Regions from separate parts of the Kitasatospora sp. NPDC001603 genome, predicted to be linked through region 1. Evidence: riboswitches for the same ligand, from Rfam matches in the RefSeq annotation. Region 1 holds a riboswitch; each other region holds the start of a gene.
What was found. Region 1 has a riboswitch for cyclic di-AMP ahead of ABT263_RS03475 (C40 family peptidase). Riboswitches for the same ligand answer to the same signal wherever they lie in the genome.
Positions count from the first base shown of each region.

Region 2: linked by a shared signal. The riboswitch ahead of ABT263_RS34270 (transglycosylase family protein) and the one ahead of ABT263_RS03475 (C40 family peptidase) in region 1 are both predicted to bind cyclic di-AMP.
Region 3: linked by a shared signal. The riboswitch ahead of ABT263_RS20125 (M23 family metallopeptidase) and the one ahead of ABT263_RS03475 (C40 family peptidase) in region 1 are both predicted to bind cyclic di-AMP.

Region 1 covers NZ_JBEPAA010000003.1:127,606-129,863, reverse strand. The annotation lists gene ABT263_RS03480 (C40 family peptidase) at 1-129, opposite strand, end outside; gene ABT263_RS03475 (C40 family peptidase) at 355-1,503, opposite strand; cyclic di-AMP (ydaO/yuaA leader) riboswitch at 1,514-1,667, opposite strand; gene ABT263_RS03470 (C40 family peptidase) at 1,991-2,258, opposite strand, start outside.
Region 2 covers NZ_JBEPAA010000092.1:8,383-10,640, forward strand. The annotation lists gene ABT263_RS34270 (transglycosylase family protein) at 35-973, opposite strand; cyclic di-AMP (ydaO/yuaA leader) riboswitch at 979-1,151, opposite strand; gene ABT263_RS34275 (cytochrome P450 family protein) at 1,426-2,258, opposite strand, start outside.
Region 3 covers NZ_JBEPAA010000030.1:61,293-63,550, reverse strand. The annotation lists gene ABT263_RS20130 (MFS transporter) at 1-498, opposite strand, end outside; cyclic di-AMP (ydaO/yuaA leader) riboswitch at 809-969, shown strand; gene ABT263_RS20125 (M23 family metallopeptidase) at 974-2,005, shown strand.

The sequences.
Region 1 (2,258 bases):
GTCCGGCGTGCCCGGGGCGGCCTGGGCGGCACCCCCCGTGGCCACCCCCAGCGCGGTGGTGGCCGCGGCGGTCAGCACCAGCGCACGGGCGAACGCGCCCGGCAGGGGGGAACGGCGGTGCACGGCCATACGACGGTAACTCCGATCCTGCGACCCGGCCCCGCCGCCGCACCGGTGCGGGCGGCTGTCGAGCGGGAGTCCGGTGGCAGACGTTAGCGAGTCCGGGCGAGCGAGTCCAAACCCCTCCCAACCCGAATATTTGACCCGCAATCGGACATCAGCACGGTCCGGCACGAAAGCCGCAGGCCCGGCCTCCCGCGAGGGGAGACCGGGCCTGCGGGAGCAGACGTCGGATCAGACGCGCACGATGGCCGAGATCGGCAGCATGCTGGCGGTCTCGTACCGGACGTTCGCGCCGGGCTTCGGCGCATGGATGACCTGGCCGCCACCGACGTAGAGCGCGACGTGGCTGCGGTCCGCACGGTAGATGATCAGGTCGCCGGGCTGGGCGTTGGCGATGTTGGTGCCCACGTTGGTACCGGCGGTGGCCTGGGACTGCGAGGTGCGCGGCAGCGACACGTCCGCCTGGGCGTAGGCCCAGCTGGTCAGGCCGGAGCAGTCGAAGGAGCTCGGACCGGCCGCGCCGTAGACGTACGGGGCGCCCAGCTTGCTCTCCGCGGCGGCGATCGCGGCGGCGGCGCGCGAGCCGTTGGCGGCGGGCGCGGACGGCGCGGCGGCGGCGGGCTTGGCGGCCGGCGAGGACGGGGCGGGCAGCTGGTCGCGGGTGTTGTCGCGGGAGGCGCGGTCGGCGTCCGCCTTGGCCTTGGCCTCGGCCTTGGCGGCGTCCGCCTTGGCCTTCGCCTCGGCGGCGGCCTTCTCCTCGGCCGCGCGCATCGCCTGGCGCTCCTGCTCGGACAGCGAGTTGTACAGGTCCTGGGCCTTGGCCAGCTTGCCCTGGACCTCCTCCTTGGAGGCCTTCAGCTGCTGGGTGGTGGCTTCGAGCTCGCCGAGCTTGCCCTGGGCCTCGTTGCGGTCCTGGTCGAGCCTGCGCTGCTGCTCCTGGAGGTCCTTCAGCGCACCGGACTGCGTGCTGCCGGCCTGGTTGATGGCACCGGCCTGGCTGAGGAAGCTGTCCGGGCTGGACGAGAGCATCAGCTGCACGGTCGGCGATATGCCGCCGTTGCGGTACTGCTCGCCGGCGATCTCGGCGAGACCGCCCTGGGCCTCGGTCACCGCGGCCTGCTGACGGGCCACCTTGTCCTGCAGCTCACCGACCTGCTTCTGCAGCTCCTGCTGCTTGGCCTGGGCGCCGTTGAGCTTCTCGGTGGCCTGCTCGGCCTGCTCGTTGAGCTGGTCGATCTGCTCCTTGACCTGATCCTTGGTCGGCGTCGGGTCGGCGTGGGCGCCGGACTGCGCGGAGAGCGCGACCGCCGCGGCGGCGACACCGGTCAGAATCGAGACCCGGGCACGGCCGGCGGGCTTGGGACGACGATGGGACGCCACGAAGGCGGACTCCTTCTTCCTACGTCCGCCTACCGGGTGAGCTGACGGGTTCGGGCCGGAAGCGTGCCCCACGACGCCTCACCGACCGCACGGCGGTCGACCTGGCGCCGATTCACCCCGGAGGAACATGGTTCCCCGGCTCCGTTCCACAGCGCCCCCGACTACTGGACTCCCCGTCGGGCAGATGCTCTGCCCCGCTGCTTCACGAACTCGGCGGTAAACCTCCGCCGCCACCCCTGCTGGGTGATCGACTGTGCGGTGGTTCGAGGCATGACCCTAGTAACAGAACCGTGATCCGTTCAAATCCTTGTCAGAAAAATGCCGGAAGAATATCCAAGTTCATTTGTGAATATGACCGGGTGTGATCACGCGCCCACATGGAGCTGATCGTTTGTCATGATGCGGCCGCAGACACCGACGCCACCCCCGGTTCAGGGGGTGGCGCGGATCACAGGGCCGGATCCCGGCCCGTGGGCATGTCGGTGCGTCAGACCCGGCGGATCGCGTTGATCGGCATCGCGTCGGCCTTCATCACCTTCACCACGTCACCGGTGTGCGGCGCGTGGACCACCATCCCGTTGCCGATGTACATCCCGACGTGGCTGCGGTCCGGGCGGTAGATGATGAGGTCGCCCGGCTGGGCGTCGGCCAGCGAGGCCACCTTCGAGCCGTAGTTGGCCTGCGCCTGCGAGGTGCGCGGCAGCGAGACGCCGGCCTTCGCGTACGACCAGACCATCAGACCGGAGCAGTCGAAG
Region 2 (2,258 bases), on a different contig from region 1:
GGCGTCACCGCACGGGGAGTCACCACACGGGCGGTCAGCCGAGGTCGAGCTGCTGGCCCGGGAGGATCAGGTTGGGGTCGGTGCCGACGGTGCCGCGGTTGCCGTCGTACAGCGTCTGCCAGCCGCCGTCGACGCCCTGGGCGGCGGCGATCGTCGACAGGGTGTCACCGGACTGGACGGTGTAGCCGTGCCCGGCGCGCTGCTGGGCGGCGGGAGCGGCCGCGGCCGGGGCGCCGTGGGCGGCGGCGGGGCGGCTGTCCTGGCCCGCGTACCCGCTCGTCTGCTGGGCGGCCTGCTGACCGGCGTACTGCTGGTAGACGCTCTGGTGGCTGGTCCAGTACCAGGCGCCGTCGCTCTGGTACCAGAAGACCTTCGCGTCGGCGTCCCAGCCGGGCTGGCCGGCGAAGCCCGGAGCCCGGTCGTCCTGCTGGGCGGGCTGCTGGGCGGCGGGCTTCGGAGCCTGCTGCTGGGCCGGCTTCTGGGCCGGCTTCTGCGCGGGCTTCTGCGCCGGCTTCGGCGCGGGCTTCGACTGGGCCGGCTTGGCGGCGGCCGTCGGCTCGGCGTCCGAGGAGGTGTCGACCGAGGCCGCGGCCCCGCCCTTGGCCAGGCCCGCCTTCTGGGAGCAGACCGGCCAGGCGCCCGGCCCCTGCGAGGCGAGGACCTTCTCGGCGACCGAGATCTGCTGCGCCCGGCTGGCCTGGTGGGCCTGCGGCGCGTACGAGGTGCCGCCGAACGCCTTCCAGGTGCTGGAGGTGAACTGGAGGCCGCCGTAGAAGCCGTTGCCGGTGTTGATGCCCCAGTTGCCGCCGCTCTCGCACTGGGCGACCGCGTCCCAGGTCGAGGCCGGGGCGGCCGAGGCGCCGGTGGCGGTGAGGAGCGGCAGGGCGAGTCCGACGCCGGCCACGCCGGCAACGGCGATGGCCTTCTCGGTCTGGGTGCGACGACGGTGACGGCCGGTTCCGACGAAGAGCATGGGGAAGTCCCTCTCCGCACGCCTGCGAGGTGAGCTGTCGGGTTCGGACCGGGAGGTGGCCCGGCCGCACGACGCGGACGCCTTCTGCCCGCGCGGGCGGCTTCACCCCAAGCCGTGGGGGACGGCAACAAACCTGGTTCCCCCGCCCCTGCCCAAGGGTTCTGGTCGGTTTCCCGTAACGCGGCGGGCAGGATTCGGCGTTCCGCGCACGAGGTCCGCAGCTGCGAACTCCAGGGAGGGTAGACAGATCCTCACATCAATAACAAGCTCATATCGCAGGTATCACACATAAATTACGGCGCGTGGCCGATCGCCTACCAACGACAGGGCTATGTCCGGTTTGATGCTGATTCATACCTGCAGCCAGGGCGTGTCGGCGACACCCCGTCAGCGTGTCGGGGTCTCGGCACGACGAGATCGAGACACCGCCGGGGGCCGCCGGACGGATTTGCTCAGAGCCCGTCCACCGGTGCCGCGGAGGGCTTCTCGGGGGTGAATTCCACCGGGAGATCGCGCAGTCCACGCATGATCAGGCCACCGCGCCAGCGGAGCTCCTCCGGGCTTGCGGCGAGTCGCAGATCGGGCAACCGGGTGAGCAGGGTGGTGAGCGCCGCGCGCCCCTCCAACCGGGCCAGCGGAGCACCGATGCAGTAGTGGATGCCGTGCCCGAAGCCGAGGTGCGGGTTGTCCGTCCGGGCCAGGTCGAGGGTGTTCTCGTCGGCGAACCGCGCCGGGTCCCGGTCCGCCGCCGCGAGCACCACCAGCACCGGATCGCCGACCGGGATGTCCACGCCGCCGATGGTCAGCGGGCTGGTCGCGAACCGCCAGGTGGCGAGCTCCACCGGACCGTCGTAGCGCAGGAGTTCCTCGATACCGGTCTCCAGCAGCGCGGTCTCACCGCGGGCGATCGAGTCCTGGAGCAGCGCCCGCTGCCCGGGGTTGCGCAGCAGGGCGTAGGTGCCGTTGCCGATCAGGTTCACGGTCGTCTCGAACCCGGCGAAGAGGAGGATGAAGGCCATCGCCGCGGCCTCGTTCTCGGTCAGGTGCTCACCGTGGTCGCTGGCCCGGATCAGCCCCGAGATGAGGTCGTCGCCGGGATCGGCCCGCTTGCGGTGGATCAGCTCCGCCAGGTAGGCGCGCATCCGCTTGACGGCGCGTCCTACCCCGCCGCGCTGCCCGCTGCCGTGGCGGATCATCATGCCCGCCCAGTCCCGGAAGTCGTCCTGGTCCTCGACCGGCACGCCGAGCAGGTCGCAGATCGCGTAGATCGGCAGCGGGAAGGCGA
Region 3 (2,258 bases), on a different contig from region 1:
CACCAGCCAGCCGCCGAGGAACGGGCCGATCGCGGCGGACACCCCGCCGAGGCCGGACCAGAGGCCGACCGCTGCCGAGCGGTCGTCAGGGTGGAACACCGCCTGGAGCATCGCCAGCGAGCCGGGGGTGAGCAGCGCCCCGCCGACGCCCTGCACCGCGCGGGCGGCGACCAGCACCTCGATGGTGGGGGCCGCGGCGCAGGCCGCCGAGGCGGCGGCGAACCAGAGCACGCCGATCAGGAAGACGCGGCGCCGGCCGTAGCGGTCACCGAGCGCGCCGCCGAGCAGGATCAGGCCGGCCAGGGTGAGCAGATAGGCGTTGAGCGTCCACTGCAGGGCGGCGAGCGGAGCGCCGAGATCGGTGCCGATCCGGGGCAGTGCGACGTTGACGACGGTGCCGTCGAGCATCGCCATGCTGGAGCCGAGCACCGTCGCCAGTAGTACCCAGCGGCCCTGCGCGGTGCCCAGGCGCAGGGTGCCGGCCTCGGAGGTGGCCACCGCCTGATCGTGCGCCCCGGGAGGCGACGTGACAAGGGTCACCGGGGGTGTGTCGGCGGATGGCTTTCCGTAGGTGATCGCATGCGTACGGACACCGAAATCGGCGGAGCGTCGTGGATCAGTGGCACGCGGTGAATCGATTGTGCACATACTGTGCAGCCGATCATTCGGAGTGTCACGGCCTTCCCGGTAGTGGTTGTCGATTCAAGAGATCGACATTGCTTCGCCCGGGCGGATGAGTTTTAGTTCAGCGACCGCCCGGCATTGGACCGGGTGGCCACCGGGTGGAACGCCTAGTCCTGCCGCTGCCCGGTGGTACGAACCGAACTCTGTACGGCAGGAGCGGGGGACCCAAAGGTAAGTCGCCGGACCGGAATTCACGGTCCGGCTTGGGGTGAAGCCGCGCTATGCGGCCGGGCAACTCCAGCCCGAACCCGACAGCTCACCTCGCAGGCGTCGGAGAGGACAGTTCGCCATGCCCGCACAGGCTCGTCGTATCACCCTGCCCCGCGCCGCCCGCATCGGCATCGCCACCGCCGTGACCGGCGCCGCTTTCGCCCTCCCGCTGGTGACCACCATCAGCGCCCAGGCCCACACCGCCCCGGCCGCCAAGCCCGCGCAGACCTCCACCTGGACCGGCGCCACCAGCGTCGACGCCGCGCCGGCCGCTGCCGCGCAGCCGGCCGCCGAGGCCGCCAAGCCGGCCGCCGCGCCGGCCGAGGAGAGCTACAAGGTCGTCGGCGGGGACACCCTGTCGAAGATCGCCGACGCCAAGCAGGTCGAGGGTGGCTGGAAGGCCCTCTACGACCACAACCGCTCGGTCGTCGGTGCCAACCCGAACCTCATCTTCCCGGGTCAGCAGCTCGCGCTGGGTGCCAAGGCCGCCGCCGCTCCGGCCGCCGCCGAGGCCGCCAAGCCCGCCGCCCCGGCCGCCAAGCCGCAGGTCTCGCAGGACGCGCAGAAGCCGGCCGCCCAGCACGCCGCCCCGAAGCCGGTCCAGGCCGCCAAGCCCGCCGCTCCGGCCGCGAAGCCGGCGGCCCCCGCCGCCAAGCCGGCCGCTCCGGCCGCTCCCGCGGCGCCGGCCGCCGCGGCCAGCACCTCGGGCTTCGTCGCCCCCCTCGCCAACCCGAAGCTCGGCACCGCCTACGGCGTGGCCGGCTCGATGTGGGCCTCCGGTCACCACACCGGTGCCGACTTCGTCGCCTCCACCGGCACCCCGCTGCGCGCCGTCGGCGCCGGCACCGTGGTGAAGGCCGGCAACGGCGGCGCCTACGGCAACGAGGTCGAGATCAAGCTCGCTGACGGCCACTACGCCGAGTACGCGCACCTGTCCTCGATCGGTGTGAAGATCGGTCAGACCGTCACCGCCGGCCAGCAGATCGGCCTCTCGGGTGCCACCGGCAACGTGACCGGCCCGCACCTGCACTTCGAGATCCGCACCGGCTCGGAGTACGGCTCGGACATCGACCCGATCGCCTACCTGCGGGCGCACGGCGTCTCCCTCTGACCTGAGGTCGGACTTCCGCTGGGTGCGGGGCGTACGACCTCCCGGGATGGTCATGTCGGGTGACCGCTCGACCGGGTGATCGCCGCACCGTCAGCGGATCATGGGCGCGGGACACGCCCTGGCCGGCCCGGCTCGCGAATTTCCTTCGCGAGCCGGGCCGGCCTTTTTCGTGCCCTTCTGACAGGCAGGTGCCCCCCCTGCGATCGGGGTTTCCGTCCGGCGTTTCCGAGTGGTCGGCTCCGTCGTGCGGAAG